DNA from 3 places in the Janthinobacterium sp. FW305-128 genome. Region 1 is predicted to be linked to each of the others. Evidence: predicted binding sites of a transcription regulator. Region 1 holds the regulator's gene; each other region holds the start of a gene.
What was found. Region 1 encodes FNR, which switches genes on or off when oxygen is low (the NO sensors DNR and NnrR bind a similar motif). Its sites were predicted from a motif close to TTGATNNNNATCAA; they were not measured.

Region 1 (10,168 bases):
TCGTGCCCGTGCGCGCTGTCTCTCGCCACGCCGACGGCGCTGGCGGCCGCCACCGACAGCCTGCTGCGGCGCGGCGTGCTGATCGTCCAGCCGCACGTGCTGGAAACCCTGCACCGCGCCACCCACATCGTCTTCGACAAGACGGGGACATTGACCCTGGGCCGGCCCGTGCTGAAACAGATCGAGGGCCTGGACGGCATGACGGAAGACGACTGTCTGCAGGTGGCCGCCGCGCTGGAGGCGGGCAGCGCCCATCCGCTGGCACAGGCGATCCTGGCAGCAGCGGGAGAAACACCGCGCACGCATGCGGAAAACCTGCAGGAAGTGCAGGGCCAGGGCCTCGAAGGCATCGTCGACGGCGTGCGCTACCGCCTGGGCAATGCGGCCTTTGTCGCCGCCATCGCGGGTCCGCCGCTGGGTGACACGGCCGTCGGCATGCAGGGCATGACGCCGCTGTACCTGGGCACGCAGGGGCGCTGGCTGACGCGTTTCCTGCTCAGCGACGCGCTGCGCCCGGAAGCGCGCGACGTGGTCGCGTATTTCCACCGGCACGGCAAGCAAGTCGTGCTGCTGAGCGGTGACCAGGAAGCGCTGACGCAAAGCGTGGCGGCGGAGCTGGGCATCGCCACGGCCTGCGGCGAATGCCTGCCCGATGAAAAGCTCGATTTCGTGCAGCAATTGCAGGCGACGGGCGCCGTGGTGGCGATGGTGGGCGACGGCATCAACGACGCCGCCGTGCTGAGCGGTGCCGACGTGTCCTTCGCCATGGGCTCCGGCGCCGCGCTGGCGCAAGCGCATGCGGACACGGTGCTGCTGTCGAGCCAATTGGTGTCCGTGCTCGACACGGCCAAGACGGCCGCGCGCAGCATGCGCATCATCCGCGAGAACCTGGGCTGGGCCACGCTGTACAATCTGACGGCCATCCCGGCCGCCGCGCTGGGCTTTTTAAACCCCTGGCTGTCCGGCGTCGGCATGGCTGCCAGCTCGGCGGTCGTCATCGCCAACGCCCTGCGCCTGCGGAAAGCCTGAACATGGAAGCACTGTATCTCCTCATCCCCCTGAGCGTCGTGGTCGTCTTCATCGCCCTGTGGGTGTATTTCACGGCCTCGGACAGCGGCCAGTTCGACGACCTCGTCGGACCGGGCCTGCGCGTGCTGCAGGACGACGATACGACGGTCAAGCCGGCGCCCGGCGAACCGCATCCCTGACCTCACCGCCCGGCCGGCGTCCCGCACGCCATGGCCGGCGCGTCTGCTCCACATGCCCTTTTTGCAGGGATCTTGTACGGCTTTTTTGATCGAAATATCACTTTATTTCGATGCCAGTTCGCTACGCTTATTTCATCCGGGGAATTTTGATCCACATCAAAGTTTTTTCGCGGTCAAACACTTACTCTCTGGCCACCATCATAAATAGTAATTCCAGGGAGAGTCTTTGTGGATCAATCGCTGAACTATAACTACAAGATCGTGAAGCAATTCGCGGTCGCTACTGTGGTATGGGGCATCATCGGCATGCTGGTTGGCGTTATCATCGCCGCTCAGCTGGCCTGGCCTGCCCTGAACCTCGACATACCATGGCTGACATACGGACGCTTGCGTCCGCTGCACACGAATGCGGTGATTTTCGCCTTCGGCATCTGCGGCCTGTTCGCCACCTCGTACTACGTCGTGCAACGCACCTGCCAGGTGCGCCTGTTTTCCGACAAACTGGCCGCCTTTACCTTCTGGGGTTGGCAAGCGGTAATCCTGTGCGCGGTCGTCAGCCTGCCCATGGGCCTGACCCGCGGCAAGGAATACGCCGAGCTGGAATGGCCTATCGCCATCCTCATCGCCGTCGTCTGGATCGCCTACGCCATCGTCTTCTTCGGCACCCTGATCAAGCGCAAGGTCAAGCACATCTACGTGGCCAACTGGTTCTTCGGCGCCTACATCCTGGCCGTGACGATTTTGCACGTGGTCAATGGCGCCGTCATGCCAGCCTCGTTCACCAAGTCGTATTCCGCGTATGCGGGCGTGCAGGACGCCATGATCCAGTGGTGGTACGGCCATAACGCGGTGGGCTTCATCCTGACCGCCGGCTACCTGGGCATGGTCTACTACTTCATCCCGAAACAGGCCGAGCGCCCCGTGTACTCGTACCGTTTGTCGATCGTCCACTTCTGGGCGCTGATCTTCACCTACATGTGGGCGGGCCCGCATCACCTGCACTACACGGCATTGCCTGACTGGACGCAATCGATCGGCATGGTCTTCTCGCTGGTCCTGCTGGCACCAAGCTGGGGCGGCATGATCAACGGCATCATGACCCTGTCGGGCGCCTGGCACAAGCTGCGCACCGATCCGATCCTGAAATTCATGATCGTCTCGCTGTCGTTCTACGGCATCGCCACCTTCGAAGGTCCGATGATGTCGATCAAGACCATCAACTCGCTGTCGCACTACACCGACTGGACCGTTGCCCACGTGCATGCGGGCGCCCTGGGCTGGGTGGGCTTCATCACCATGGGTTCGATCTACTACCTGCTGCCGCGCCTGGCGGGCCGCACGCAGATGCACAGCACGCGCCTGGTCGACGTGCACTTCTGGGTGGCCACCATCGGCATCGTGCTGTACATCGCCGCAATGTGGATCGCCGGCGTGATGCAGGGCCTGATGTGGCGCGCGGTCAATCCGGACGGCACCCTGACCTACACCTTTGTCGAGAGCGTGAAAGCAACGTATCCGTACTACGTGGTGCGCGTGGCCGGCGGCCTGCTGTACCTGTCGGGTATGTGCATCATGGGCTACAACACCTGGATGACTCTGCGCGGCAGCAAACTCCCCGTCGCCCGCATTCCGGAACTGAACGCGGCGCACGCCTGATAGGAGCGAAAGCAAATGAAATTTTCACATGCATGGATTGAGAAAAACCCCTGGCTGCTGATCGCCCTGGTCACGGTGGTGATCAGCATCGGCGGCGCCGTCGAGATCGTCCCCCTGTTCTTCCAGAAGAGCACGACGGAGCCCGTCGCCGGACTGAAGCCGTATTCGCCGCTGCGCCTGGCGGGCCGCGACATTTACGTGCGCGAAGGCTGCTACAACTGCCATTCGCAGATGGTGCGTCCGCTGCGCGCGGAAACGGAACGCTATGGCCACTATTCGGTCGCCGGCGAGTTCGTCTACGACCGTCCGTTCCAGTGGGGTTCCAAGCGCACGGGGCCGGACCTGGCCCGCGTGGGTGCCCGCTACAGCGACGAATGGCACCGCACGCACTTGAACAACCCGCGCGACGTGGTGCCCGAGTCGAACATGCCGGCCTACCCATGGCTGGCGAAGACCAAGCTGGTGCCTGACGACATCATGCCGAAGATGCGCGCCCTGAAACGCCTGGGCCAGCCGTACAGCGACGAAGAGATCGCCGCCGGCCCCGCGCAGCTGCAGGACAAGACGGAAGAAGACGCCCTGGTCGCCTATCTGCAAGGCCTCGGTACATTAATCAAAACAAGGAATTAGCATGGCAATCGAAAACCTGTTTGACAGCGCCAGCAGCGTCATGACGGTGGTTTCCTTTATGACATTCGTGGGCATCCTGTGGTGGACGTTCAGCCGCAGCAATGGCGACTTCGACGCGGCGGCACGCCTGCCGTTCGCCGACGAGGCGCTCGACTATCCGGCCGATGCCGCGCCGGCACAAGGGGAGCGCAACCATGGCTGACTTTACCAATGGCTTCTGGAATATCTACATCGTCGTGCTGTCCCTGCTGGGCATCATCGGCTGCGGCGTGCTGCTGTACTCGCAGTCGAAAGTGAAAGTGGCCGCCGGCGCCCCCGCCGACGGCACCACGGGCCACGTGTGGGACGAGGACTTGAAGGAACTCAATACGCCGATGCCGCGCTGGTGGATGTGGCTGTTCTACATCACCATCGTCTTCGCGCTGGCCTACCTGTTCCTGTACCCGGGCCTGGGCACCTACGCCGGCAGCCTGGGCTGGAAATCGACGGGCCAGTACGAGGAAGAGCTGAAGAAGGCGGAAGCCGACTACGGCCCCCTGTTCAACAAGTACCTGAGCCAGGACTTGAAGACGGTGGCCGCCGATCCGCAGGCGCAAGCGATCGGCCAGCGTCTGTTCCTGACCTACTGCGCGCAATGCCACGGTTCGGATGCCCGCGGCAACAAGGGCTTCCCCAACCTGACGGACAAGGACTGGCTGTATGGCGGTGATCCCGACATCATCAAGACCACCATCATGCACGGCCGCAATGGGCAGATGCCGCCGATGGGCGCCGCGCTCGGTTCCGAAAAAGATGTCGAGAACGTGGCCCATTACGTGCTGAGTCTGTCCGGTTCCACGTCGGACCCCGTCAAGTCCGTGCTGGGCAAGGCCAAGTTCGGCGCCTGCATGGCCTGTCACGGCGCCGATGCGAAGGGCAACCAGATGCTCGGCGCGCCTAACCTGACGGACAAGATCTGGCTGTACGGCGGCAGCGCCGATACCATCATGGAAACCGTGCGCAAGGGTCGCAACAACACCATGCCGGCCTTCAGCGACTTCCTCGGCGAATCCAAGGTACACGTGCTGTCGGCGTATGTCTGGAGCCTGTCGAATCCCCAGACGCCCGTGAAATGATGTAATGGAACCTCAAGTCATCAAGATGTATGCGGCCCGCGAGCAAATCTACCCTCGCGAGGCCAAAGGACGCTACGCTACCTGGCGATGGGTATGCGTATGGCTTACCCAGCTCGCGTTCTACGGCTTGCCGTGGTTGACCTGGAATGGCAGGCAAGCCCTGCTGTTCGATTTGACCACGCGCAAGTTCTACATTTTCGGCGTCGTGCTGTGGCCCCAGGATTTCATCTATCTGGCGGCCCTGCTGATCATCTGTGCGTATTTGTTATTCCTCGTCACGGCCATTGCCGGGCGGGTGTGGTGCGGGTTTTCTTGCCCGCAAACGGTATACACGGAAATCTTCCTGTGGGTCGAACGCCGCATCGAGGGCACGCGCAGCGCGCGCATGGCCCTCGACAAGCAGGGCCCCTCCGTGCGCAAGGCGTTCAAGAAGACGGCCAAGCACCTGGTATGGGGCGCCATCGCCCTGTGGACGGGCTTTACCTTTGTCGGCTACTTCACGCCGATCAAGGAACTGGCGCGCGAAGTGACCACCCTCAATTTCGGTCCCTGGGAATGGTTCTGGGTCTTGTTCTACAGTCTGGCAACCTACGGCAACGCGGGCTGGCTGCGCGAGCAGGTGTGCAAATACATGTGCCCCTACGCGCGCTTCCAGAGCGCCATGTTCGACCAGGACACCCTGATCATCACCTACGATGCCAAGCGCGGCGAACCACGCGGCGCCATGAGCAAGAAGGCCGGCAACAACGACAAGCTGGGCGACTGCATCGATTGCACCCTGTGCGTGCAGGTGTGTCCGACCGGTATCGATATCCGCAACGGTCTGCAGTATGAATGCATCGGCTGCGCCGCCTGCGTCGATGCCTGCAATACGGTGATGGACAAGGTCGAGCGGCCGCGTGGCCTGATACGCTACAGCACCGACCATGCGATGGAAAACAACTTCAATTCGAAGCAGATCCGCCAGCGCGCCATGCGCCCGCGCGTGCTGATCTACACGTCCATCCTGGCCCTGATCATCATCGCCGTGTGTACGTCGCTGGCCCTGCGCACGCCCCTGAAAATGGACGTGATCCGCGACCGCGGTTCGATGGGACGCGAGGTGGAAGACGGCATGATCGAAAACGTCTATCGTCTGCAGATCATGAACACCTCGGAGCAAAGCCAGCATTTCAAAATCAGCGCTTCCGGCTTGCCGGGTCTGACCTTGCTGACGCGCGACGAAGTGACCTTGCAGCCGACGGAAACGCTGGGCTGGCCGATCCGCCTGCGCGTGCCGCACGGCGTCGGCGAGAAGGGCTCGAACAAGATTGCGATCGAATTGCACTCGCTGGACGACCCGTCGCTGCATGTGCGCGAAAGCGCGGTGTTCATCGTGCCGCGGTGATGTTGATTTGGGGTCGGCCCCTCCGGGTCCGACCCCGTTATTTCGCCGTAGGGGTATCATCAATCATGCGTTAGGGTCACTTGATTTTCAACCCGGAAGCAAAAGCTGGAGTCGGACCCAAAGGGTCCGCCCCCAAGGAGAACACAATGTCCGACAGTCTGAAACTGCAACCTCCCGTTGCCCCGTGGTACAAGCATCGCTGGCCATGGCTGCTGATGATCGGTCCCGGCCTGTCCGTGGTCGTCGGCAGCTTCATGGGCTATATCGCGTTTACGCAGCCCGACGCGCTGGTGGTGGGCGACTATTACAAGCAGGGCAAGGCGATCAACCAGGATTTGAAGCGCGACACGATCGCCAGCGACCTGGCCATGGACACGACCCTGTCGTATGACGTCGCTGCAGCGCGCCTGAGCGGCTCCGTGCACAGCTTCGGCAAGGCGTACCAGGGGCCTTTGCAGCTGCACCTGGCGCATGCGACCCTGCCGGAAAAGGATATCAAGCTGCTGGTGCAGCCCGATGCGGCCGGCAATTTTTCCGTGGCGCTGCCGATGCTCGAGCGCAGCCGCTGGCAAGTGCTGGTGGAAAACGACAAACGCGAGTGGCGCCTGTCCGGCATCTGGACCTGGCCCGTGCAACGCAGCATCGCGCTGCATGCGGATGAAGAGTTATAACGTACAGCGCCGGGAAAAAACCGTAGCGAGCGGCAGTGATTTGTGGCTGAGAAGCACAGCTGTGCTATAGCACAGCGAGCATCGCAGGCCGCAAAGCACGACGCGCAGTAGGTTTTGACGGTGCTGTTACTTGCAGACGTCGGTGCCGGCTGTAATGGCTTTCAGCTTGGCCGGCTGCAAGATCTCGATCTCGCGGTTGGAGACGCGCAGCCAGCCTTCCTTCTTGAATTTCGACAATAAACGGCTGACGCTTTCGATGGTCAGGCCCAAGTAGTTGCCGATTTCCTCGCGCGACATGCGCAACTGAAATTTGCTGGCCGAATAGCCGCGCGCTTCATAGCGCGACGCCAGGTTGACGATAAAGGCGGCAAAACGCTGCGTCGCCTGCATATTGCCCAGCAACAGCATGACACTTTGCTCGCGCGTGATTTCCTGGCTCATCATGCGGTGGAAATGGCGCAGCAGGGTCGGCATATTACCCAGCAATTGTTCCAGGCTGGAAAACGGGATTTCACACACTTCGCTGTCTTCCAGCGCCACCGCATTACAGTGGTGGCGGTCGGCGCTGATGGCGTCCATGCCCAGCAGTTCGCCCGCCATCTGGAAACCCGTCACCTGCTCTTCGCCGCCCGGATTGATCTGGTAGGTCTTGAAGTGGCCCAGACGGATCGCATACAGGTTCTGGAACGAGTCGCCGATGCGGAACAGCGAAGCGCCGCGCACGATCTTGCGGCGGCGGCCAATGATCTGGTCCAGTCTGTCCATGTCGCCCACGTCGAGGCCCATCGGCAGACACAATTGATGCATGCTGCAGGTCGAGCATCGCGCACGCAACGCTTCCACGGTCACTGTGGGCGAGGTTGGAGTGAGTAGCGCTTCAGTCATGTCGGTACCTTTTAGAAAATGCAACAACAAGTTTACTGCATACAGGGTTGCCGTGTGCCAATTTCACCGCAATTTCGCTGAATAAACTACGTTCCGACTTTAATTATATGGCAACATCGTCAAAAGCCCATGCGGAGAGGGCAATTTGCGTGGCGGCGCTTGCCAAGCTGGGGTATTGATAGGAAAATTCCTGACAGCATTATCTGCCGCCTGTGCCGCCCGGTACTGAAAAGGAAATCATGAAGCCTCTCGGCATCAAAGCAAAAGTCGCGCTGGCCACCAGCCTGACCTCGATCGCCATGATCGCGCTGGTCACCATGATCCAGGTGCAGCACATGCGCGACGATTTCACCAAGGTACTGTTGAGCCAGCAGTCGTCCCTGATCAGCCGCACCGCCGCCGAGCTCGACGACAAGCTGGGCATGCTGCTGCAGATCGTCACCCTGACGGCACGGCAGCAGCCGCCGGAACTGATCACCCAGCCCGCCCAACTGCGCGACTACTATTCGCGCCGCTCGATGCTGGTGCTGTTCGACGACGTGCTGGTGCTCGACGCGCACGGCGCCGTCGTGGCCGACATGCCGGAAGTGGCGGGGCGCGCCGGCATCAACGTCGCCGAGCGCGAGTATTTCCAGACCGTGCTGCGCACGCGCCAGCCCATGATCACCGAGCCGATGCTGGGCAAATCGAGCGGCATGCCCATCGTGCAGATGGTCGCGCCCGTGCTGGGCGCCGATGGCCAGGTGGCCGGCGTGGTGATCGGCGTGCTGCGCCTGTACAAGGATAACCTGCTGGGGAGGTTGCGCTCGGAAAAGATCGGCAAGAGCGGCTATTACTTCGTCCTCACGCGCGGCGCCGTGCCGCGCTATGTGCTGCATCCCGACACCAGCCGTTTGCTGCAGCCGCGCCTGCCGAACGCCAACCTGACGACCACCCGGCTGCTGAAGGACGATGGCGAAGGCACCATGGTCAGCACCAACAGCCGCGGCATCACGGCCGTCAACAGCTTCAAGCGCCTGAAATCCGTAAATTGGCTGCTGGCCGCCTCGCTGCCCCTCGACGACGCCTTCGAACCGTTCGACGGCGTGCTGTACCGGCTGGTGCTGTGGAGCATCCTCGCCTCGCTGCTGGCCGCAGCCGTGCTGGGCTGGGTCACCGTGCGCCTGCTCTCGCCGCTGGTGCGCCTGCGCGACACCCTGCAGGCGCTGCGCACCAGCGGCAGCCGTTTCACTCCCGTGCCCGTGCAGCAGCGCGACGAGATCGGCGAGCTGACGGAAGCGTTCAACGGCCTGATGAGCGAGCGCGACCGCTTGCAGCAGGAGCTCGAATCGCGCGCGGCGGAGCTGGAACAGGAGCGCGACCGGGCCGAGGCGGCCAACCGCGCGAAGAGCGATTTCGTGGCGAACATGAGCCATGAAATCCGCACGCCCCTCAATGCCGTGCTGGGCATGGTGTATTTGCTGGGCAATACCAAGCTCGATACGGAACAGCGCAAGTATCTGACCATGGTGCGCGTGGCGGGCCAGTCGCTGCTGGGCATCCTCAACGACGTGCTCGATTATTCGAAGATCGAGGCACGCCGCATGGAATTGTCGCCCGTCGAATTCGACCTCGACGAAGTCATGAACACGCTGGCCACGACGATGACGATGAATGCGGGCGAAAAGGAACTGGAGCTGGCGATTGCCGTCGAACCCGACGTGCCGCGCCGCCTCATGGGCGACGCCCAGCGCCTGCAGCAAATCCTCGTCAACCTGGCTGGCAACGCCATCAAGTTTACCGAGAGCGGCGAAGTGGTGGTGGCCGTCAGCCTGGCCGAGAAGGACAACGGCCGTGCCTGGCTGCGCTTCGAAGTGCGCGACACGGGCATCGGCATGACGGAACTGCAGCAACAGCAGCTGTTTGCCGCGTTTTCGCAGGGCGACCAGAGCATCACGCGGCGCTTCGGCGGCACGGGCCTGGGCCTGGCCATCAGCAAACAGCTGATCCACATGATGGGCGGCGACATCGCCGTCGCCAGCAGCGAAGGCAAGGGCAGCCGCTTCTGGTTCAGCGTGCCGTTCGAGATGCTGGCGCAGCCGGCCGAAACGCGGCGCACGCCGACCCTGGGCCAGCTGCGCCTGCTGGTGGCCGACGACAACCGCACCACGCGCGAACTGATCGTCAAGCTGATCGAGGCGTGGGGCTGGCTGGCCGACGAAGTGGACTCCGGCTTTGCCGCTATCGAACTGTACCGCGAGCGCCTGGCGCAGCAGCAGCCGTACGACGTGGTGCTGGCCGACTGGCACATGCCCGTGATGGACGGCCTGGCCACGGCCAAGGCCATCCGCCAGGCAGCCAGCGGCCAGCGCCAGCCCATCGTGGTGATGGTCAACGCCTTCGCCCGCAACCACCTGGAGGAAATCTCCAGCGCGGCCGAGGCCGACGTCGTGCTGATGAAGCCGATCACGGGCTCGAGCCTGTTCGACGCCCTGCACCAGGCGCTGATTACCAAGCACGACGGCGGCGAGCAGCGCATGCTGCAACAGCCGCTGGGCACGGAACTGGCCGGCGTGCATTTCCTGCTGGTGGAAGACAACCATTTGAACCAGGCCGTGGCGCGCGGCATCCTCGAAC
Region 2 (10,168 bases), on a different contig from region 1:
CATGCGCAGGGTGCCGGGCGCGCACGGGGCTTTCACCAGCGAGGAATTGGCCACCAGCTTGTCGTAGATCTTGATTTCGTCGGAGACGCGCAGGCAGTACGGCACCTTGACTATATAGATACGGTCAAGAAACGCCTCGTTGTTGCGGTTGTTCTTGAACGTTTTCCATTCCGACTCGTTCGAGTGTGCGAGGATGATGCCGTCGAACGGTATCGCGCCAAAGCCTTCCGTGCCCTTGTAGTTGCCTTCCTGCGTGGCCGTCAGCAGCGGATGCAGCACCTTGATGGGCGCCTTGAACATTTCCACGAATTCCATCAAGCCCTGGTTGGCCAGGCACAGGCCGCCCGAATAGCTGTAGGCATCGGGGTCGTCCTGCGCATAGTCTTCCAGCTTGCGGATGTCGACCTTGCCCACCAGCGAGGAAATATCCTGGTTGTTTTCGTCGCCCGGCTCCGTTTTCGAGATGGCAATTTGCTTGAGCACGGACGGATAGCGCTTGACGACGCGGAACTGGTTGATATCGCCATTGTATTCATGCAGGCGTTTCACGGCCCACGGGCTGGGGATGTTGCGCAGGTAGCGGCGCGGGATGCCGTAATCCTCTTCGAGGATGGTGCCGTCCTCTTCCTCGTTGAACAGGCCCAGCGGCGACTCATTGACGGGCGACCCTTTCAGGCAATAGAAGGGCACGTGTTCCATCAGCGACTTGAGTTTTTCCGCGATCGACGACTTGCCGCCGCCGACGGGCCCCAGCAAGTACAGGATCTGCTTGCGTTCTTCCAGGCCTTGCGCCGCGTGGCGGAAATACGAGACGACTTGCTCGATGACTTCCTCGGTGCCGTAGAACTCGCGGAAGGCGGGATAGATCTTGATCACCTTGTTGGCGAAGATGCGCGACAGGCGCGTGTCGTTGCGCGTGTCGACCAGCTGCGGCTCGCCGATGGCGGCCAGCATGCGTTCGGGCGCGCTGGCATACGTCAGCTTGTCCTTCTTGCACAGGGCCAGGTACTCGGTGAGCGACATTTCCTCTTCGCGGGTGCGCTCGTAGCGTGCTGCATAGTTATCAAAAATGGTCATGTCAATGTCCTTTAATGTAAACCTGAACTGCCAGTCACCATGGCCGCCCGCCTGGCACTCGCCTGGGCTTGCCGTCTGAACTTTTCCTGTACCTCGTACCGATTTTTATTGTTGTTTCAAGCCCGGCTGTCTTTGCGAGTCCGGATTGCCCGGACCAAAAAACTGGCGCTTGATGCCGTGCGCTGACGTGGCCAGCCGGCTTTTTTTCACTGTTGATAGCGCTTGTTGCACCTACCATTACCCCATGAAATTTATTATTGCTCTAAAGGATCAGGAAGTCAAAAGATATGTCAGCATATCCTTAATACTTGTTTGTAAATTGTTGATTTAATTGGATAAACCATCAAATTTTCCATCGATTTCAATGAACCTTTTGTCCCTTTTAAATCATCATACGACAATTCGCCAGCGCGTGCCGGTGCGTGCCGTGGCGCTGCCGTTGCCGGCGCCACGGCGGCCGGGCGCCGGTGAGTCCGGCCATCTTGCGCTAAGATGCCTGCATGTCTGATGGCCCTGCGCGCCGCGCGCGCGTGCCAGCATTTTTATCGCCACCCTATAAGGAACACCCATGATGAACCCCCAATTGCGCGCGATCGTCCGCGGCATGCCGAAAGCCGAATTGCATATCCATATCGAAGGCTCGCTGGAGCCAGAACTGATTTTCGCACTGGCCGAGCGCAATGGCGTGCCGCTGGGCTATGAATCTGTGGAACACTTGCGCAGCGCCTATGCTTTTACGGATTTACAGTCTTTTCTCGACATTTATTACGCTGGCGCAAGCGTGCTCTTGAAAGAGCAGGATTTCTATGACATGACGCAAGCCTACCTGCGCCGCGCCGAAGCCGATAACGTCTTGCACACGGAAATCTTCTTCGACCCGCAGACGCACACGGCGCGCGGCGTGCCGATGGCCGACGTGATCAACGGCATCCACCGCGCCTGCCAGGACAGCCCCGTCAGCGCGGCCCTGATCCTGTGCTTCCTGCGCCACCTGAGCGAGGCAGAGGCGTTCGAGACCCTGGAAGACGCGCTGCCGCACCGCGACAAGTTCATCGGCATCGGCCTCGATTCGTCGGAAGTGGGCAATCCGCCCGAGAAATTCTCGCGCGTGTTTGCCCGTTGCCGCGAACTGGGCCTGCACCTGGTGGCCCACGCGGGCGAGGAAGGCCCGCCGGCCTACATCCGCACGGCGCTCGACGACTTGAAAGTCGAACGCATCGACCATGGCGTACGCTGCCTGGAAGACGCGGAACTGACGGCCCGCCTGGCGCGCGAACAGATCGCGCTCACCGTCTGCCCCCTGTCGAACACCAAGCTGCGCGTGTTCGACCAGATGCATGACCATAACCTGGTGCAACTGCTCGACGCCGGTCTGCTGGTGACGGTGAACTCGGACGATCCCGCGTATTTCGGCGGCTACATGAATGACAATTTCGACGCCATCTTCGATGCCTTGCCGCTGGGCCTGTCCCACGCGCAACGCCTGGCGCGCAACGGTTTCATCGCCGCCTTCCTGCCGCAGGCGCAAAAAGACGCGTTTCTTGCCACCGTCGATGCGTATTTCGCGCAGCACGCGGTCGCCCACGGCATCGCGCAATAACGCATCACAACCAACTCGCATAAAGACCCGCCGCCCATGTTCCGCCTCTCCCTGAAAATGACCGGCCGCGACTGGCGCGCCGGGCAACTGCGTTTCCTGCTCGTCGCGCTGATCGTCGCCGTGGCGGCCCTGTCGGCCGTCGGCTTCTTCGTCGACCGCCTGCGCGCGGGCCTGAACCGCGACGCGCACCAGCTGCTGGGGGCCGACCTCGTCATCAGCGCCGACCAGCCCGTCAATGCGGCCTGGCGCGCCGAAGCGCAGAAGCGCGGTTTTATCCTGGCCGACACGGTGACGTTTCCCAGCATGGCGCAGGCGGGCGAGGGCGAGCAATCGATCTCGCAGCTGGCGTCCATCAAGGCCGTCTCGCCCGGCTACCCGCAGCGGGGCAAGCTGAAAATCACCACCAAACCGAGCGAAGCGCAGGATGCCGTCGGGCAGCCGACCAGCCAGGTGCCGGCGCCCGGCACCGTGTGGGTCGACGCGGCGATCTTGTCCAGCCTGAACGCGAAGCTGGGCGACACCCTGACCCTGGGCGACAAGGCCTTTACCGTCACGCAATTGATCGCCAGCGAACCGGACCGCGGCGCATCGTTCCTCAATTTCGCCCCGAGGGTGATGCTGCCCTTGAGCGACCTGGCCGCCACGGCGCTGGTGCAGAACGGCTCGCGCGTGTCGTACCGGCTGCTGCTGTCGGCGCCGCCCGCCAAGGCGGCCGAGCTTGCGCAATATCAAACCTCGCTGGAGAGCCAGATCAAGGCGCAGTCCATCAAAGGCGTGCGCATCGAATCGCTGGAATCGGGCAGCCCGCAGATGCAATCGACCCTGGACCGCGCCGACCGTTTTCTGTCCCTCGTCGGCCTGCTGTCGGCCATGCTGGCGGCCGTCGCCGTGGCCATGGCGGCGCGCCGCTTCATGCTGCGCCACCTCGACGCCTGCGCCATGCTGCGCTGCCTGGGCTTGACGCAAAACCAGGTGACGGCCATGTACGTGATCGAATTCTTATTGGTCGGCCTGGTGGGCAGTCTGATCGGCGTGCTGGTGGGCTTCGGCGGCCACCTGGTGCTGCTGGAGCTGTTGGGCAAACTGGTGCAGAGCGACTTGCCGCCCGTGTCCCTGCTGCCCGCGCTGCAGGGCGTGGCCACCGGCATGCTGCTGTTGCTGGGCTTTGCCCTGCCGCCGATTTTGCAGTTGCGCAATGTGCCGCATAACCGGGTGATCCGCCGCGAACAGGAGCCGCCGCAGGCGCTGGCCCTGGCCACCTACGGCCTCGGCATTGCCGCCTTCGTCGTGCTGCTGTTGTGGCAGGCGGGCGACGTGAAACTCGCGCTGCTGACGGCGGCCGGCTTCCTCGGCGGCTTCGCGCTGTTCGGCCTGGCCGGCTGGCTGGGCATCCGCTCGCTGAAAAGCCTGCGCGGCGCCTTCAATCACCAGGGCTGGCGCTTTGCCGTCACGTCATTGCAGCGCCGCCCGGGCGCCACCGTCATCCAGGTGGTGTCGCTGGCCTTGGGCCTGATGGCCTTGCTGCTGCTGACGGTGGTGCGCGGCGACCTGATGGTGGCCTGGCGCAATGCCACGCCGCCCGATGCGCCGAACCGCTTCATGATCAATATCCTGCCCGAGCAGAAGGACCCGATCGCCGCGCGCCTGGCGCAGGCGGGCGTGGCCAACGCGCCTTTGTATCCGATGATACGGGGCCGGCTGGTGGCCGTGAACGGCAACGCCATCACGGAAAGCACGTACGAGGATGACCGCGCCAAGGGCCTGGCCGACCGCGAATTCAATCTGTCGACGATGGCCACGATGCAGGAAGAAAACAAGCTCGTGGCCGGCAAGTGGTTCAGCGACAAGCCCGGCGCGCCGGCGGAAGCGTCGGTGGAAGAGGGCATCGCCAAGACATTGAAGCTGAAGCTGGGCGACAAGCTGCGCTTCGACATCGCCGGTCAGAGCGTCGAAGCGGCCATTACCAGCTTGCGCAAGCTGGAATGGGGCTCGATGCGCGTCAATTTCTTTGTCATCATCAATCCGGCCGCCATGGCGGACACGCCGCAGACGTGGATCACGGCCTTCCACCTGCCGCCTGCGCAGGCGGACCTGGGCAACGCCCTGCTGCGCGACTATCCGAATTTGACGGTGGTCGACGTGGGCGGCGTGCTCAAACAAATCCAGGGCGTGCTGGACCAGGTGGTGACGGCCGTCGAATTCCTGTTTGCCTTTACCTTGGCCTCGGGCTTGCTGGTGCTGTATGCGGCCTTGATGGGCTCGCAGGACGAGCGCACGCGCGAAGCGGGACTGCTGCGCGCCCTGGGCGCCACGCGGCGCCAGCTGGCACAGGCGCAGCTGATCGAGTTTTCCCTCGTCGGCGCGCTGGCCGGCCTGCTGGCCGCATCGGGCGCGGCGGCCATGGGCTGGGCTCTGGCGACGTACCAGTTCAAGTTCGCCTGGAGCTTCGCGCCGGGCGTGTGGGCCTTCGGCCTGCTGGCCGGCGCCCTGTGCGCCATCGCCGGCGGCTGGCTGGGTTTGCGCAATGTCTTGAAACATCCGCCGCTGCAGACCTTAAGGGAAGGCTAAACAATGACGCCGTCGCCCGCGCCTGCGCGCAGAAATTGCGCGTAGGACATCACCGGCTGCCCCAGCTGGTGCGCCGGCACGTCGAACAGGGCCCAGAAATACGTCACGCCGCCCAGGCAGATGGTGGGCGCGGCGCAGTAGCGAAACCAGTTCTCGCCTATCTGCGCCGCGTACATGCCGTCGCTGTTGGCGTCGGAAAAGTAGGGAATCACGCGCATTTCCAGCAGGGCCTGCAGCAATGAATCGGGCGCGTCGCTGTCGCGCGCCATTTCATACTGCGTGTGCAGGCTGCGTTCCGTCTCGATGATCATCAGCTTGGCGTGGCCGTCGCGCGTGAAGAACAGGATGCCGCTGGGATTGGGGAAAATATAAAACTCGACGAAGCCGTGGCGCTGGCACAACTCGTGCACGACGGCGGCCAGCGCCTCGTCTTGCAGGAAACTGTAGTCGTGCAGCATCAGCAGATCGCGCACGGTTTCCGATTGCTGCAGGAAGAATTCGCGCTGCAGGGCAACGATTTCCTGTTCCAGGATGTCGAGCGCATCGTCGTCGCTCTTCTTGATGTAGCGGTCGATCAAGCCCCGGTTGAAGGCCGTCACGGCCACCTTTTCATCGGCCGCGCCCGTAAATAGAATCTTCTTGCACGGCAAGTCGCGCACGGCCTGGCAGAATTCCAGGCCATTCATCTGCGGCATCGAATAATCGACCACCAGCACGGACGGCACGGCAAAGCGCTGCGCCTGGCCGCTGATGCGCCAGATGCGTTCGATGTCGAGCGCCACGTTGCACTGGTCGGGCGGCAGGTTTTGCGTGTCGAAATTGACGTGCAGCGGCGTCTCGCCCGGCTGCGTACTCTGGCGCAGCCAGTGCAGCGCGCTGCTCGTGTCGTGGAAAGTCTTGCGCGCCAGGCCGGGATCGAGCTGGAACGCCAGGCTTTTCAGGAAGGAATCGCTGTCGTCGATCAATACGGTCAAGGTCGGATGGGTGTAGACGGGCAGTTGCATGCGTCACCTCGCGCGGTGGATGGATGGAAAACGGTTGTGCGTGGGCACGGGCAGGGGCTGGGGAAATTCCAGCACGAAGATGGCGTAGGCGCCTTCGCGCGCGACGCAGCGGATGCGCGCCTGCCAGGCTTGCATGATTTGCCGGCACAGGGCCAGGCCGATGCCGCTGCCGTTATGCGAGGGATACGAATAGAAGCGGTCGAAGATCAGCGGCAAGCGGCTGGCCGCGATGCCGCAGCCCGTATCGATGAACAGCAGGCGCGGCACGGGATGGGCGCCATCGATGATGATGCGCACTCTTCCCTTGCCGGCGCGGTGGATGCTTTTCAAGGCATTGCGCAGCAGATTCAGCAGGATGACCACGCACAGCTCGGACTGGCCGGGAAACGTGAAATCGGCGCGCACGTCGACCTTGACGATGTCGCGCTGGGCCGTGCTGGTAAACGGGTAGCGGCGCAGCACGGCCGTCACGCTGTCGTGCATGGCCACCGCCTCGTTGGCTTCGAGCTTGCGGTTGACGGCGCTGGCGCTGAGCAGGAACAGATCGATCATGTGGTGCATATGGCGCACTTCGAACTGGATGCGCGCCAGCGCTTCCCCGCTGGCCTCGTCCGGCAGCTGCCCTTGCAGGTTTTGCCGCAGCCCGCGCTGCAGCCCGCGCACGTTTGCCTCGACGCTGACGAGGGGCGTGCGCAATTCGTGCGCCACGCTGCCCAGGCCGGCCGCCAGCCCGGCCAGTTTCTCCTGCGCGCCCACGTTGCGGCCCACCTTGACGACGGACAGCACGGCAATCGTGAACCAGTGCACGGGCAATTGCTGCAAGACGTCGCGGCTGAGCAGGAAGGCTGGATCGCCGGCCACGGCAAACGCCAGGCAAGCCAGCAGGGTGCCGCTCAGGTAGGCCAGCACGGCGATGCGCGTATCGAAGTGAAACAGCACGACCAGCGCCACCAGCAGCGAATGCGCCCACATGCTCGAGGCGTGGTTCATCAGGAACATATATGTAAAGAAAAACGGCAGTTCGAAGGTCAGCCCCAGGAACAGGTAGACGCTGAACCAGGTATTGCTGAAGCGGTCAGGCCACAGCGCGGGCAGGAACAGCAGGGCGGAGATGGTGCGCAGCAGCGGCGATTCGTATTCTTGCGGAAAGAAATAATGCCACAGCGCGTAGTACATGGGCATGCCCAGCGCACCGATGAGCGCCAGGGTGCGCACCTGAGCGCGCCGCACCGGCGTGTGTTCGATGGCGTCGTGGAAATGCAGGAAAGGCTGGAGCAGCTTGCCTTGCCACCGTTTTCCGGAAGGGGACTGCGCATGCATCATGATCAGAGGGGCGTGTTCGTTGAGGCGTGTCAATGCAACATGATCGGCGGGTTCCCTCTGTATCAGCACAATATCGGCACAACTGTTGAGCTGTATCAAACGCTTGCCGGATGACTCGCGCATGTTGGATGCGGTAGTTCCCACCGCAACCAATCAGGAGTTCCTATGATAAACGCTATTTCCCCTCTGCCGTCCCGCGCCATCCATGCCGAGCAAAGGATGCCCGCCTTCGTGCGCGCGCGCATGGATGAGCACTATGTCGAGCGCATCGAGAAGCTGCTCGGCGGCGAGCACTTGCATGAATGGCAAGCCGTGCCGGCCAGTGCAATCATGCTGGCAGGCAATGATTACCTGAACATCGCCGGCGAGGCGGCGCTGCTGGCGGCCCAGGCGCGCGTCTTGCAGGGCGGCGGCGCCATGCTGATGTCGTCCGTGTTCCTGCAGGAAGGCAGCCGCCAGCACCGGCTGGAACACAAGCTGGCGGATTTTCTCGGCAGCGAAGCGTGCGTGCTGGCGCAGTCGGGCTGGGCCGCCAACGTGGGCTTGCTGCAAAGCCTGGCCGGCCCCGGCATCCCCGTGTATCTGGACATGCAGGCGCATGCGTCGTTGTGGGAAGGCGTGCAATCGGCGCAAGCCGTGCCCGTCGCCTTCCTGCACAACGATGGCGCCCACCTGCAGCGCCAGCTCGACAAGCATGGCCCCGGCATCATCATCGTCGATGCGCTGTACAGCACCAACGGCAGCGTGGCGCCGCTGCTGGACATGGTGGAAATTGCCGAACGCAGCGGCAGCATGCTGATCGTCGACGAGTCGCACTCGCTGGGCACGCACGGCCCGCAGGGCGCGGGGCTGGTGGCGGAGCTGGGCCTGGCCGAGCGCGTGCATTTCCGCACGGCGTCGCTGGCCAAGGCGTTCGCGGGGCGGGCGGGGCTGATTACCTGTTCGGCCCGTTTCAAGGGATATTTTTTGTCCGCCTCGCGGCCCGCCATCTTCAGTTCCTGCCTGCTGGAACACGAGCTGGCGTGGTTCGATGCGGCGCTCGACTTCATCCGCGCCGCCGATGGCCGCCGCACCGCGCTGCACCGCCACAGCGTGCAGCTGCGCCAGGGGTTGACGGATCTCGGCTACAACGTCAGCGACGGCACCGAGCAGATCATCGCGCTGGAAGCGGGCAGCGAACCCGATACCTTGATCCTGCGCAAGGCGCTGGAACGGCACGGCATCTACGGCGCCGTCTTTTGCGCGCCGGCCACACCGAAGAACCGTTCGCTGGTGCGCCTGACCCTGAATGCGGGTTTGCGCGAGGACGAGTGCGCAAGAGTGCTGGCCGCCTGCGCCGCCATCCGCGACGAGACGGGCATGGCGCGCTGGCCCTCGACGCGGCGCCTGCGCAAGCTGGCGCTGGTGTAGCGCGCGTCAGCCGTTGGCGGGCTGGTTGCCGGCGATCGTGCCCAGCAGCATGGACAGGGGCGCCAGCTGGTCCGCGCTGGCATTGCCCAGCAATTCCTGTCCCAGCGCCTGCGCCGTCGTATTCGCGTGCGCCAGCAATGCCAGTCCCGCTTCGGTGATGGCGGCGTAGCCGACGCGCGCATCGCGTGCATCGGCCTGGCGCGCCACCAGGCCGATTTTTTCCAGCGGCATCAGCGAGCGCGTGATGCCGGATGCCGTCAGCGCCAGGCGCTCGGCCAGGTCGATGCGGCGCAGGCGTCCGCCGGGCGCCCGCTGCAAGTGGTACAGCAATTGGTAATCGCTGAAACTCAGGCCGTGCAGATTGCCCAGGATGCTGTCGAAGCGGCGCACGATGAGCGCCTGGGCGCGCGCCAGGCGCAGGCAAAAGTCCAGCGCGCCGCCGCCGTCCGGCGTCGGGAGAGTGTGTTCGGTCATGACATCCTTTTCATTTGCTGCGCAGTGCGTGAGTGCGCAAGTGTAAAGCATGGCCGCTCAATAGCGTGCCTGTCCCTGTTCCAGCAGCTGCGCCTGGTGCAGCGCCAGCAGGGCGTCCAGTTCGGCGTCCGCATCGAAGTCGGGATCGGCGGATTGATCGACGGTGTCGATGATGTCGAAGCGGAAAGCCGCCGCACCGTCGCGCCGCCAGTCCGCCTGCAGGCGGGCGTTGCGGTGCGTACCCAGCGTGAGTTCGAAGCGGTGGCGGTTCAGCGCGCCGGGCGCGTTGCGGCTGCGTTCGAGCAGGGTGCGCCCGCTGGGCAGGTGGCGCAGCGCGATGATGCCCAGCGCGGGCGCTTGTTGCCGGTAAGCTGCTTTCAAGGCTGCTTGCTGTGTTTTATCCATGTTGTGATTTCCTTAAGCTTGGGTGACGTAATCGGTGCTTGCGATGTGGGCAATATCCGTGAACAGGGCGGCGGCGATGGCGGCGGCCAGCAGCAGAGCGCCGCCGACGCAGAACAGCTCGCCAACGCTCACGTGGCGCAGCAGCGCACCCGTGGCCGCCGCCGACAGGGGCGCCAGTCCCAGGAAGATGCCCATGAACACAGCCATCGCCCGGCCCAGCATGGCGGGCGCCACGCGCCGCTGTATCCACGTAAAGATGGCCACCTGCACATAGCCGCCCAGCACTCCCGTGACGGCCAGCAGGGCC
Region 3 (10,168 bases), on a different contig from region 1:
TTGCACGGCATGCGCATCAGCGGCAAGCTGAAATTCGGTGGCCACCTCGAATAAGGCGGCGCATGCCGCCCACGCCGCCGCCGACACGGCCAGCGGCGCCACCGTGCACGACGTGGCGCGCCTGGCCGGCGTCTCTGCCATGACGGTATCGCGCGTCATCAACGGGCGCGCCAGCGTCAGCGCGGCCACGCGCGACAAGGTCGAGGCGGCCATCGCCAGCCTGCGTTACCAGCCCAACCTGGCGGCCCGTGCCGCCCGCACGGGCACCCTGCGCATCGGCTTGTTATACAGCAACCCCAGCGCGGCCTTCCTCAGTGAATTTCTCGTCGGCGCCATGGACCAGTGCCGCCAGGGCGGCGGCCAGCTGCTGCTCGAACGCTGCGAAGACCTCGATAGCCAGCGCGCCGGCATCGATTGCCTGGTGGCGGCCGGCGTGGACGGCATCCTCGTGCCGCCGCCCCTGTGCGATTCACCGGAAGTGCTGGCGCAGCTCAATACCATGGGTATCCCCGCCATCGCCGTGGCCACGGCGCGCCCCTCGCCCGGCGTCTCGGCCGTGCGCATCGACGACTACGAGGGCGCGCTGGCCATGACGCGCCATCTGCTCGCGCTGGGCCACCGCGACATCGGCTTCATCGAAGGCGACCCGGCGCACACGCCCGCCCTGCTGCGCCGCCAGGCCTTCGAGGACGCCATGCGGGAAGCGGGCTTGCCAGTGCCGCCGCACAGGGTGGCGCAAGGCTATTTTACCTACCGTTCGGGGCTCGACGCGGCGCGCCGGCTGCTGGCGCACGAACCGCACCCCAGCGCCATCTTCGCCAGCAATGACGACATGGCCGCCGCCACCCTGGCCGTGGCGCACGGCATGGGCTTGCAGGTGCCGGCGCAATTGAGCGTGTGCGGCTTCGACGACACGCCCGTCGCCAGCACCGTCTGGCCCGAGCTGACCACCATCCACCAGCCCATCGCCGACATGGCGCGCGCCGCCGTCAAGCTCGTCATCGACGAGATACGCCAGCGCCGCGCCGGGGAGACGGCGCCCGCCACGCATCACTTGATGGAATTTACCCTGGTAGAGCGCGCATCGTCGGGCAGCTATGCGCCGCCGACGGCACAGGGCCAGCGCAGGCCTTGACGCTGCCGGAACAGGCGATGCCACCACCCGCCATTCCGGCGCACCCGGCCCTACAACGCCTCGGTCAAGGCGGGGCTGTCGATGGAAGTGACGGCATAACCGTTGCGGCCAGCGCTTTTTGCCTTGTAGAGCGCCGTATCGGCCGCCGTCAAGAATGCCCCCGCCGTCGTATCGCCCCGGGTGCAGAACGCCAAGCCGACACTGGTGGTGACATGCAGACCGATACCGCCGCAATCAAAGTGCACGGCCATCCCTTGCACGATTTTCTTGCCCAGTACCGCGAGCTCGGACTGCTCCGTCAGTTGTTCAAAAATAATGACAAACTCGTCGCCGGCAAGGCGGGCCACCGTGTCGGAGGCCCGGACGCAAGCTTTGAGCCGTTTGGCAAATTCAATCAATACCAGATCGCCGATACCATGCCCATACGTGTCATTTATTTTTTTGAAATAGTCGATATCCAGATACGCCAGCGCCAGGCCCGTGCCAGCGCGCCGGGCACGCGTCAATGCCGCGGCCAGCGCCTCGTCAAACATGCGCCTGTTGTGCAGGCCCGTCAGCATGTCAGTACGCGCCAGAGCGGCGAGGTTGTTTTCCGCCGCTTCCCTCTGCAGCGACAGCGCATAGAATGCACGGCTCAGCTTTCCAAACTCGTCTTTACGGGCGATATCAAACACCGCAATATCGGCATTGCCTGAGCGTATGCTCGCCACATGCCGGCCCAGATCGCCCAAAGGACGCAAGAGCAGCATCACCGCGATCCAGCCGGCACAACTGGCCAGGAAGGCCACGCCTGACGAAGCAATGATGACTTTGGCATACATATCGGTGACCGGCGTGAATGCCTCGCTTTCAGGATAGACGGCGCCGATGATCCAATCTGCCGCGCGCAAATGCTTGTACGTCATAATTGCCTGCACGCCCAGCTTGGTTTTACCTTGCGTCCAACCGTCGAATCCCCGCAATGCGGCCAAGGTGGAAGGGGTTGCGCCGCCCGTTTCATCATGCACCCGCTTCAGGACGCGCGCCGGGTCCGGATGGTGGAGTATCGTGCCGTCGTCGGTCAACATAAACAGATAACCGCTCTTGCCCGGCTTGAGCTGCTCCCACTGGCCAAAAAATGTCGGGCTTTGCAAATTGAGACCGCCAGCGATTACATACAGCAATTTGCCGGCTTTGTCATAGATCGGTTCGGTTACCAGCACAACGGGCTTGCCCGACAGCTGGCTCTTGAATGGACGCGATATCACGCCTTCCCTGAGCTTCACGGTATCGATAAAATATTCGCGCGCAGCGAAATTGAGCTTGCCGGCCACGCGCCGGTCATTCATGCTGGCAATCAGTTTCCCGGTAGCATCAAAGGCGACGAGATTGAAAAATTCCTCGCGCAGAGTTGGATGATTTTCTATAAATGCCTGCATCCGCTGCGGATGTTCATACACATCCGCAGGCAGCCCTTCCGCCAGCACCTTGAGCAGCGCTTTCTTGGCATTCAAGTCTTCGTCGATATATGCCGCGGCACTGGTCAGCAAGGCATATTGCTGATTGCCGATGACGGAGACCATCTGCCCTTGCGCGACAGACAGCGATGTGAGCGCAACAGAACCCGTTGCGCACAGCACCAGTACGCCCACGAGCACAGTCATCTTGAATTTGAAGCTCCGGGGATTGAAAAACTTCCAGATCTTATGCATGCGGACTTCCTTCTCAGCGCCCGTGCTCTGTAAAGCGCACGGACCCGGCCAAGTGGCGCCATGCATGGCAACGGGAAGCACGGCATATTGGTCAGCGCATGACTTCGAACCTATCCCCGGATGAATACACTCCCAGAACAGGCTCTTGACATGGCAAGAGAGCAAATCTTACGCCTATTCTCGCAAAAAGGGCGCCCTGGCGCCGCTGAATAGACACGCCATCCCCACATCATCGCCATATCGTACGCTCCAGCAACGATTCCACCACTTGCACCGCTGGCGGCGAACCGCCTGCCGCCAGCAGGCGCCCGCCACGCATCCTCTGATGGCGCTTACCTTGATGTAACGGGCGTCGACAGGGCCAGCGCGCTAGTCACACGCGGCCAGGCAGGCTCAGGGCTGCATCCCGGGCACTTGCATTTCCGCCTTGCGCGCCGCGATCTGGCCGCCCATGGCCAGCAGATCGAGCTGCGCCTCGCGCGCGCGCGGAAAAATCTCGCCCTCCTCTTCCTGTACGTGCTGCTCGATCTGCCTGGACAAGACCTTGACCTTGGCGTCGTACAAGTCTTCGCCGGGCGCCATGGCGACGATTTGCGCGATCAATTCCTTGGCCGAGGCATGTTCGACGATGGCTTCATCGATCAGGTCTTCATTCAGGCGGCTGGCCTCGCGCACGGCCGGATAAAAGATTTCCTCTTCCGCCATCGCATGCTTGCTCAATTCCTCGCAGATTTTCAGCGCCAGCTTGCGTTTGCTGGCGAGCGACCTGTCGCTGAGCCCCTCGTACTGTTCGAACAAGTCCTTCACCGTCTGATGATCTTGCGTCAGCAATTCGATCGCATCCATGTCTTGCATACCGGCATTTTGCTGGGAAACGGACGCTGCCTGATGGGATTGGGTGGCCATGATGTGTTCTCCAGGTGTGCAATGAAGTCCCCATTCTAGACAGGGCCATGCGGCGTGCATGTAGGAGGATTGCCAACGTCAAGGTAGGCCTGGCGGGAAGGTCAACGCGTTTCGATGCAGATCAAGCTGACCATGATAAATTTTTGCATTGCGTAAAAAATATGCGTGGTGCGCCTGCCTGCCGGCGCACCGCGCCATGCGACTTAACGCAGCTGCGTGCGCTGCGCCAGCGATTCCACCAGGTCCACCGAAGGCGGCGAGCCGCCGGCCGCCAGGCAGGCGCCTGCTCCGGCCGCGACGGCAAAGCGCAAGTGCTGGCCGCCGTCCGCATCGGGCCGGTACATCAGGCTGTACAGCAAGCCGCCGATGCTGGCGTCGCCCGCGCCCACGGAGTCGACCACCTCGATGGCGGGCGGGGCCGCCTGCCATGTCTGCTCGCCCCGGTACAGCGCCGCACCTTGCGACCCGCGCGTATACAAATACGTGGCCTGCGGATTCCAGCCGCGCAGCACGGCAAACGCGCCATCGATGTCGTCGTGGCGGAACAGGCCCGCCAGATCTTCATCGGACACCTTGATCACGTCAGCCAGCTCCGTCATGCGGCGCAGGGTGGCGTCGTAGCGCGCATCCATCATGATGCGGAAATTCGGGTCATAGCTGATCTTGACGCCAGCCGCCTTGAGCTCCTGCGCCAGCGCCACCAGCTTGCCCGCCAGCGGTTCGCGCGCCAGGCTGATGCCGCCGAAATGCACCCATTGCGCGCCCTGCATCCAGCCGGCCGGCAGCTGCGCCGCGTCGAAATGCAGGTCGGCGCTGTCGTCGCCGATGAAGTAATACGTGGGAGGATGCAGTTCATGCACGATGGCCAGCAGCGGCGATTTCGCGCGGCGCTGCAAGAAGCGCATGTCCAGGCCTGCCGCGTCGGTCGCTTGCGCCAGCGCGTCGCCGAAGACGTCGAGGCTGACGGCGCCCGCAAAGGCGCTGGGCACGCCCAGGCGCGCCATCACGCGCGCCACGTTCCAGGTCGAGCCGCCCACCTGGCTGCTCCAGGCGTCCGGCCCCGTGCGCAGCATGTCCGTCAGCGCTTCGCCGGCCGAAACGAATTGTGGAAATTCACGCGGGAAGGCGGCGCTCATGCGGCACCTTTGAGCACGTTCAGCACTTCATAGCAGGCGCCCATGGTGTGGTAATCGACCTTGCCGGCCGGGCTTTTCTCCTTGCTGATTTTCTGGTTCTCGGGCGTCAGGATGCGGTACCAGGCGCCGTGTTCGTGGTCGACGAAATGCTTCCAGCTGTAGTCCCATATCTTGTCGTAGCTTTGCCAGTAGGCGTCGTCGCCCGTGCGCGCGGCCAGCACGGCGGCGGCGGCGAAGCTTTCCGCCTGCACCCAGAAATATTTGTCGCCGTCGCAGATTTCATCGTGCGGGCCAAAACCGTAGTGGATGCCGCCATGCGCGCCATCCCAGGCCTTGGCCAGCGCCGTGTCGTACAGTTCGCGCGCGCGCGGCAGCAGCCACTCCGATGGTCCGGCCATGAACCTGGCGTGGCGCTCCATGATCAACAGCAGCTTGGCCCATTCCGTGAAGTGGCCGGGCTGGTAGCCCCAGGGACGGAAGATATTGCTCTTGTCGTGCAGGTTGTAATCCCAGTCGATAGCCCAGTCGCTCTTGTAGTGTTCCCAGATCATGCCGTTGGCCAGGCCCGCCTGGCGCACCGTGATGTTGTGCGCCAGGGTTTCGGCGCGGTGCAGGTAGCGCGCCTCGCCCGTCGCCTCGAATGCGGCCAGCATGGCTTCGCACGCGTGCATGTTCGCGTTCTGGCCGCGGTAGCCGTCCAGGGTGGACCAGTCGGCGCTGGCCACGTCCGCATACAGGCCGTGTTCGGGCAGCCAGAAGCGCTGTTCCATCAATTCGAAGGTTTCGTCCAGGTAGGCGCGCGCTTCCGCCACGCCCGCTTGCAAAGCGTGGGCATAGGCGAGCAGCACGAAGGCCAGGCCGTAGCAGTGGTTGGCGCCGTCTTCCACCGTCTTGACGCCATCTTTCCACGACAGTTGCCAGGCATAGCCGCCCGTGGCCGGGTCGCGGTGCACGTCGCGCAGGAAGGCCACGCCGTGGCGCAGCGCCGCCTGGTAATCGTCGCCGCCGAAGCGGCGGTGCGCCATGGCGTAATTGAAGATGAAGCGCGTGCTGCTGACCAGGTGACGCGTGGCAGCGTCGTAGACGGTGCCGTCGTCGAGGAAGAAGTGATAAAAGCCGCCGCTCGGGTCAAACGCGCGCGGGTGGTAGAAATGCATCGTGTGCTGGATGTGCTTTTCAAGCATGGCCCTGGAGCGGAAATCGGGATTCATGGGTCTCTCATGATATTGTTATCGATAACAATGATGATAGCATGCCGTTTCCGCCCCGTCTCGTCCACTTAGGGAGTCCTGGCCAGCCTGAGCTTTTCGCGCCACAGTGCCGCTTGCGCCGGGTCGGCCGCCTGTCCCAGCTCGCCCTTATCGTACACCTTGACCAGCCGTTCGATGGCTTCCGCGTCGCCCTGCTTCGCCGCCAGCAGGTACAACTCGAAGGGCTGGGGCGCCGGCCCTTGCCGGGTAGGGCCGCCGCGGCCCTGCTCCAGCAGCCGCGCGAAGCCCGTCTGGCCCGGGGGACTCTTGGCGATGGCCGCCATTTCATACCAGCCCAGCGCCGCCTCGTCACTCTGCGGCACGCCCTGCCCCACTTCATACGAGTAGGCCACATTGTTCAAGCCCGGCGGATCGAGCGCCTTGGCCGCCTGCATGTACCAGCCGAACGCTTCCCTGCGCTGCGCGTCATCGTGCGCCGTCATCATCAGCCGGTAGCCGATTTCATTGTAGGCGGGAATGAAACCGTTTTCGGCATAGAACTTCAGCCAGTGCAGCGCGTGCGCCTGTTCTGCCGCGCTGCTGTGGATGTTTTCAAAGTGCTGGGCCACCATGAAGTTGGCCAGTTCCACGCCTTGCGCAGCGCCCTTGCGCGACCAGTATTCGCCCAGCTTGCGGTCCGCCGCCATGCCCTGCCCCAGCGTATAGGCGACGCCCAGGAATGCCTGCGCCGGGCCATAGCCGCCTTCGGCCGATTTCCGCATCCACGCCAGGCCGGCGTCAACGTCACGCGGCGTGCCCTCGCCCTCGTGCAGCATCTGCGCCAGCTCCAGCTGGGCGGCCGCATCGCCCCCTTCGGCGGCGCGGCGCGTCTTTTCGTAGGCGGCGATTTTTTCCGGCGACAGGTCGGCCGGGCGGTTGACCACGGCCTGCACCTTCGCGCGCATGTCGTCGAGGCCGGACATATCGAATTCGGCCAGAGCCGGATGCTGGCGCGGTTCTTTGGAGGGCGCAGGCTGCGCCAGCACGGGCTGCGCCAGCGCCAGGGTCAATAACAATACGATGGTCTTCATTTCTTCTCGCTTTCCGCCAGCCTGGCGCGCCATTCGGCGGCGTCTTCGGCATTCGCCTGTTGTCCCAGTTCACCCTTCACGTACACGTCGAGCATGCGCCGCATGGCGGGCAAGTCGCCGCTCCATGCCGCCCGCTCGTACCAGACCAGGGCCAGCTTGTCCGACTGCGCCACGCCCAGACCCAGCTCGTGCGCGCGGGCCAGGTTGCGCATGCCGGCCGGTTCCTTTTCACGCGCCGATCTGTCATACCAGCGGAAGGCCTCGCCGCGCTCCTGCTCATCGGCGGCTGCGCGCATCAGGTGCTCGCCCAGCGCATTATAGGCAGGAATAAAGTGTTCTTCGAGCGCGGCCTTCTTCAGCCAGATGATGGCCAGCGCCTGTTCTTCGGCAGGGCTGCTGCCATCGATGAATTCCAGCGCCAGCATGGTTTGCGCCAGCGCGTCGCCCTGCGCCACGCCCTTGCGCAGCCAGTACTCTCCCTGCACGCGGTCGATGGGCACCTTGCCGCCCACCGTGTAGGCCAGCCCCAAAGCTGCCTGCGCCGGCGCATAGCCGCCTTCGGCCGACTTGCGTATCCAGGCCATCGAGTGCGCCGTGTCTTGCGGCGCGCCGATGCCCAGCTGCAGCATGCGCGCCAGTTCCAGCTGCGCCTCCACGTCGCCCGTTTCAGCCATACGCCGGGTCTCGGCAAACTCGGCGATGCTTTCCGGGCTATGGCTGGCCGCATCGGCCCGTGCCTTGATGGCGATCAGCTGCAGATCGAGCAAGGTAGGCGAGGTTTGCGCCAGTACAGGCAGCGGCAATAGCAAAGGGAGCAGCAATAGTAATTTCCTGGTCATGCGGCGGTGTCGACAAGAAGAAAACACGCATGGTAGCCGATGCCATGCGGGACAGGTGCGCACGGTAGGCGAAGTTTGACAGGGGGCGTTGGCAGGCTTACATTGCACGGGCTCACCACTGACACAGGAATGCCATGAACCTTCTATCGAAAACCGCCCTGACCCTTCTGCTCGCCGCAGCCTGCGTGGGTGCCAGCGCCGCAGACACCCAGCTGGCCGGCTGCGCCGCCAAGCGCGAAAGCATCCGCAGCGAATTGCAGCAGGCGCAGGAACAGGGCCTGTCCGACAAGGTCGCGGGCCTGACGCGCGCGCTCGACGAAGTCAACGCCCACTGCCGCGACAGTACCCTGATCGAACGCCACAACAAGAAAATCGTCAAGGCGCAGGCCAAGGTGAACCAGACTGAGCGTTCGCTGCGCCTGGCCCAGGAAGCGAATAAACAGCCGAAGAAAATCGCCAAGCTGGAAGGCAAGCTGGAAAAAGCCAGGGCCGAATTGGCGGCCCTGCAGGCGCAGCAGCCTTAAGCTTTCTCGCCCAGCAGCTGATAAATGCTGGAGAAATCCAGCGCGCCCGCCCCCGCCTTGCTGTGCAAGCTATATAGATTGCGCGACAGGGCGCCCAGCGGCACGCTCGCCCCACTGGCCAAGGCGCTTTCCACGGCCAGGCCCAGGTCTTTCAGCATCAGGTCGACGCCGAAGCCGCCCGTGTAGCCGCGCGACGCGGGCACGTTCTCGGCCACGCCGGGACACGGGTTGTACACCTCCAGGGTCCAGTTGCGGCCCGAGCTTTTCGCCATCACGTCCGACACCACTTTCGGATCGAGGCCATTGGCCACGCCCAGGCGTATCGCCTCGCTGGTGCCGATCATCAAAATCCCCAGCAGCATGTTGTTGCAGATCTTGACCGTCTGCCCGCAGCCGGAGCCGCCCGCATGGAAGATCGCCTTGCCCATCACGTCCAGGTAGGGGCGCGCCGCCGCCAGCGCGGATTCTTCACCGCCCACCATGAACGTCAAGGTGCCGTTGGTGGCGCCCGCCGTACCGCCCGACACGGGCGCGTCCAGCATGGGCATACCCTTTTCCTCGGCCGCGCGGCCCACCTGGCGCGCCGCCTCGGTGGAAATCGTCGAACAGTCGATCAGCAAGGTGCCGGGCCGCGCCTGCGCCAGGATGCCTGCGTCGCCCAAAGGGTTACCCAAATAAGCGCCCAGCACGTGGCGGCTGGCCGGCAGCATGGTGATGACGATGTCGGCCTGGCCTATCGCCGCGCCCTGGTCGTCCGAGACGAGGCCGCCGCCGGCGGCGAACTGCCGCACGCTGGCCGGCAGCAAGTCGAAACCCGTCACCGCATGGCCGGCCCGCACGAGGTTTTGCGCCATGGGTAAGCCCATGTTGCCCAGGCCGATGAAAACGATATTGGTGCTCATCGCCGCCTCCTTATTTCATCGCAATGGTGGTATTGACGCCGCTGCCGCCATCGTCCGGGGCGAACCAGCGCGCCGTGACGGTCTTGGTCTGCGTCCAGAAATACAGCGCTTGCTTGCCGTTCGGGCCCAGGTCGCCCAGTTTCGACGCGCGCGAGCCCGTGAAGCTGAAATAGGCGACGGGCACGGGGATGGCCACGTTGATGCCCACCTGCCCCACGTCGATCTCGTTCTGGAACTTGCGCCCCGCCCAGCCGGACGAGGTGAAGATCGAGGTGCCGTTGCCGTTCGGGTTGGCGTTGATGAAGGCGATCGCTTCGTCGAGCGTCTCCGTCTCGACCACGCACATGGCGGGGCCGAAGATTTCCTGCGTGTAGACGGCGTTCGACGCAGCCACCTTCGAGAAAATCGTCGGGCCCATGAAGTTGCCGCCCTCGTAGCCGGCCACCTTGTGGCCGCGGCCGTCGAGCAGCAGCTGCGCGCCCTCATCCACACCCGCCTGGATCAGCTTTTCCGCCCGCTGCATGGCCGCCTTGGACACCATCGGGCCCAGGTCGGCCGTGCGGTCGCTGCCCGGCCCCACTTTCAGCGCCTTGGAGCGGGCAACGATTTCCGGCAGCCAGGAGCGGGCCTCGCCCACCAGCACGACGACGGAATTGGCCATGCAGCGCTGGCCGGCCGCACCGAATGCGGCGCCGATCAGGTTATTGATCGCCTGCTCCTTGTTGGCGTCGGCCAGCACCACGCAATGGTTTTT

Region 2: a site for FNR is predicted at 7,658-7,671, ahead of cqsA (alpha-hydroxyketone-type quorum-sensing autoinducer synthase). Genes of this name have one in related genera too.
Region 3: a site for FNR is predicted at 3,844-3,857, ahead of IGS60_RS16185 (hemerythrin domain-containing protein). Genes of this name have one in related genera too.

Annotation. Positions count from the first base shown of each region.
Region 1 covers NZ_JACYMK010000004.1:368,356-378,523, reverse strand. Annotated here, with positions in the region: gene IGS60_RS11610 (heavy metal translocating P-type ATPase) at 1-1,029, shown strand, start outside; gene ccoS (cbb3-type cytochrome oxidase assembly protein CcoS) at 1,032-1,208, shown strand; gene ccoN (cytochrome-c oxidase, cbb3-type subunit I) at 1,437-2,864, shown strand; gene ccoO (cytochrome-c oxidase, cbb3-type subunit II) at 2,880-3,494, shown strand; gene IGS60_RS11590 (cbb3-type cytochrome c oxidase subunit 3) at 3,496-3,696, shown strand; gene ccoP (cytochrome-c oxidase, cbb3-type subunit III) at 3,689-4,609, shown strand; gene ccoG (cytochrome c oxidase accessory protein CcoG) at 4,614-5,996, shown strand; gene IGS60_RS11575 (FixH family protein) at 6,143-6,667, shown strand; gene fnr (fumarate/nitrate reduction transcriptional regulator Fnr) at 6,794-7,552, opposite strand; gene IGS60_RS11565 (response regulator) at 7,792-10,168, shown strand, end outside.
Region 2 covers NZ_JACYMK010000001.1:922,912-933,079, forward strand. Annotated here, with positions in the region: gene IGS60_RS04205 (PrkA family serine protein kinase) at 1-1,077, opposite strand, end outside; gene IGS60_RS04210 (adenosine deaminase) at 1,646-2,677, shown strand; gene IGS60_RS04215 (ABC transporter permease) at 2,714-5,245, shown strand; gene IGS60_RS04220 (response regulator) at 5,242-6,249, opposite strand; gene IGS60_RS04225 (HAMP domain-containing sensor histidine kinase) at 6,253-7,605, opposite strand; gene cqsA (alpha-hydroxyketone-type quorum-sensing autoinducer synthase) at 7,738-8,982, shown strand; gene IGS60_RS04235 (MarR family winged helix-turn-helix transcriptional regulator) at 8,989-9,456, opposite strand; gene IGS60_RS04240 (GIY-YIG nuclease family protein) at 9,514-9,861, opposite strand; gene IGS60_RS04245 (MFS transporter) at 9,874-10,168, opposite strand, start outside.
Region 3 covers NZ_JACYMK010000007.1:148,357-158,524, reverse strand. Annotated here, with positions in the region: gene IGS60_RS16200 (glucokinase) at 1-54, shown strand, start outside; gene IGS60_RS16195 (LacI family DNA-binding transcriptional regulator) at 38-1,135, shown strand; gene IGS60_RS16190 (diguanylate cyclase) at 1,186-2,826, opposite strand; gene IGS60_RS16185 (hemerythrin domain-containing protein) at 3,220-3,672, opposite strand; gene IGS60_RS16180 (carbohydrate kinase) at 3,936-4,868, opposite strand; gene IGS60_RS16175 (AGE family epimerase/isomerase) at 4,865-6,079, opposite strand; gene IGS60_RS16170 (SEL1-like repeat protein) at 6,148-7,149, opposite strand; gene IGS60_RS16165 (tetratricopeptide repeat protein) at 7,146-7,970, opposite strand; gene IGS60_RS16160 (DUF1090 family protein) at 8,123-8,512, shown strand; gene mmsB (3-hydroxyisobutyrate dehydrogenase) at 8,509-9,414, opposite strand; gene IGS60_RS16150 (CoA-acylating methylmalonate-semialdehyde dehydrogenase) at 9,425-10,168, opposite strand, start outside.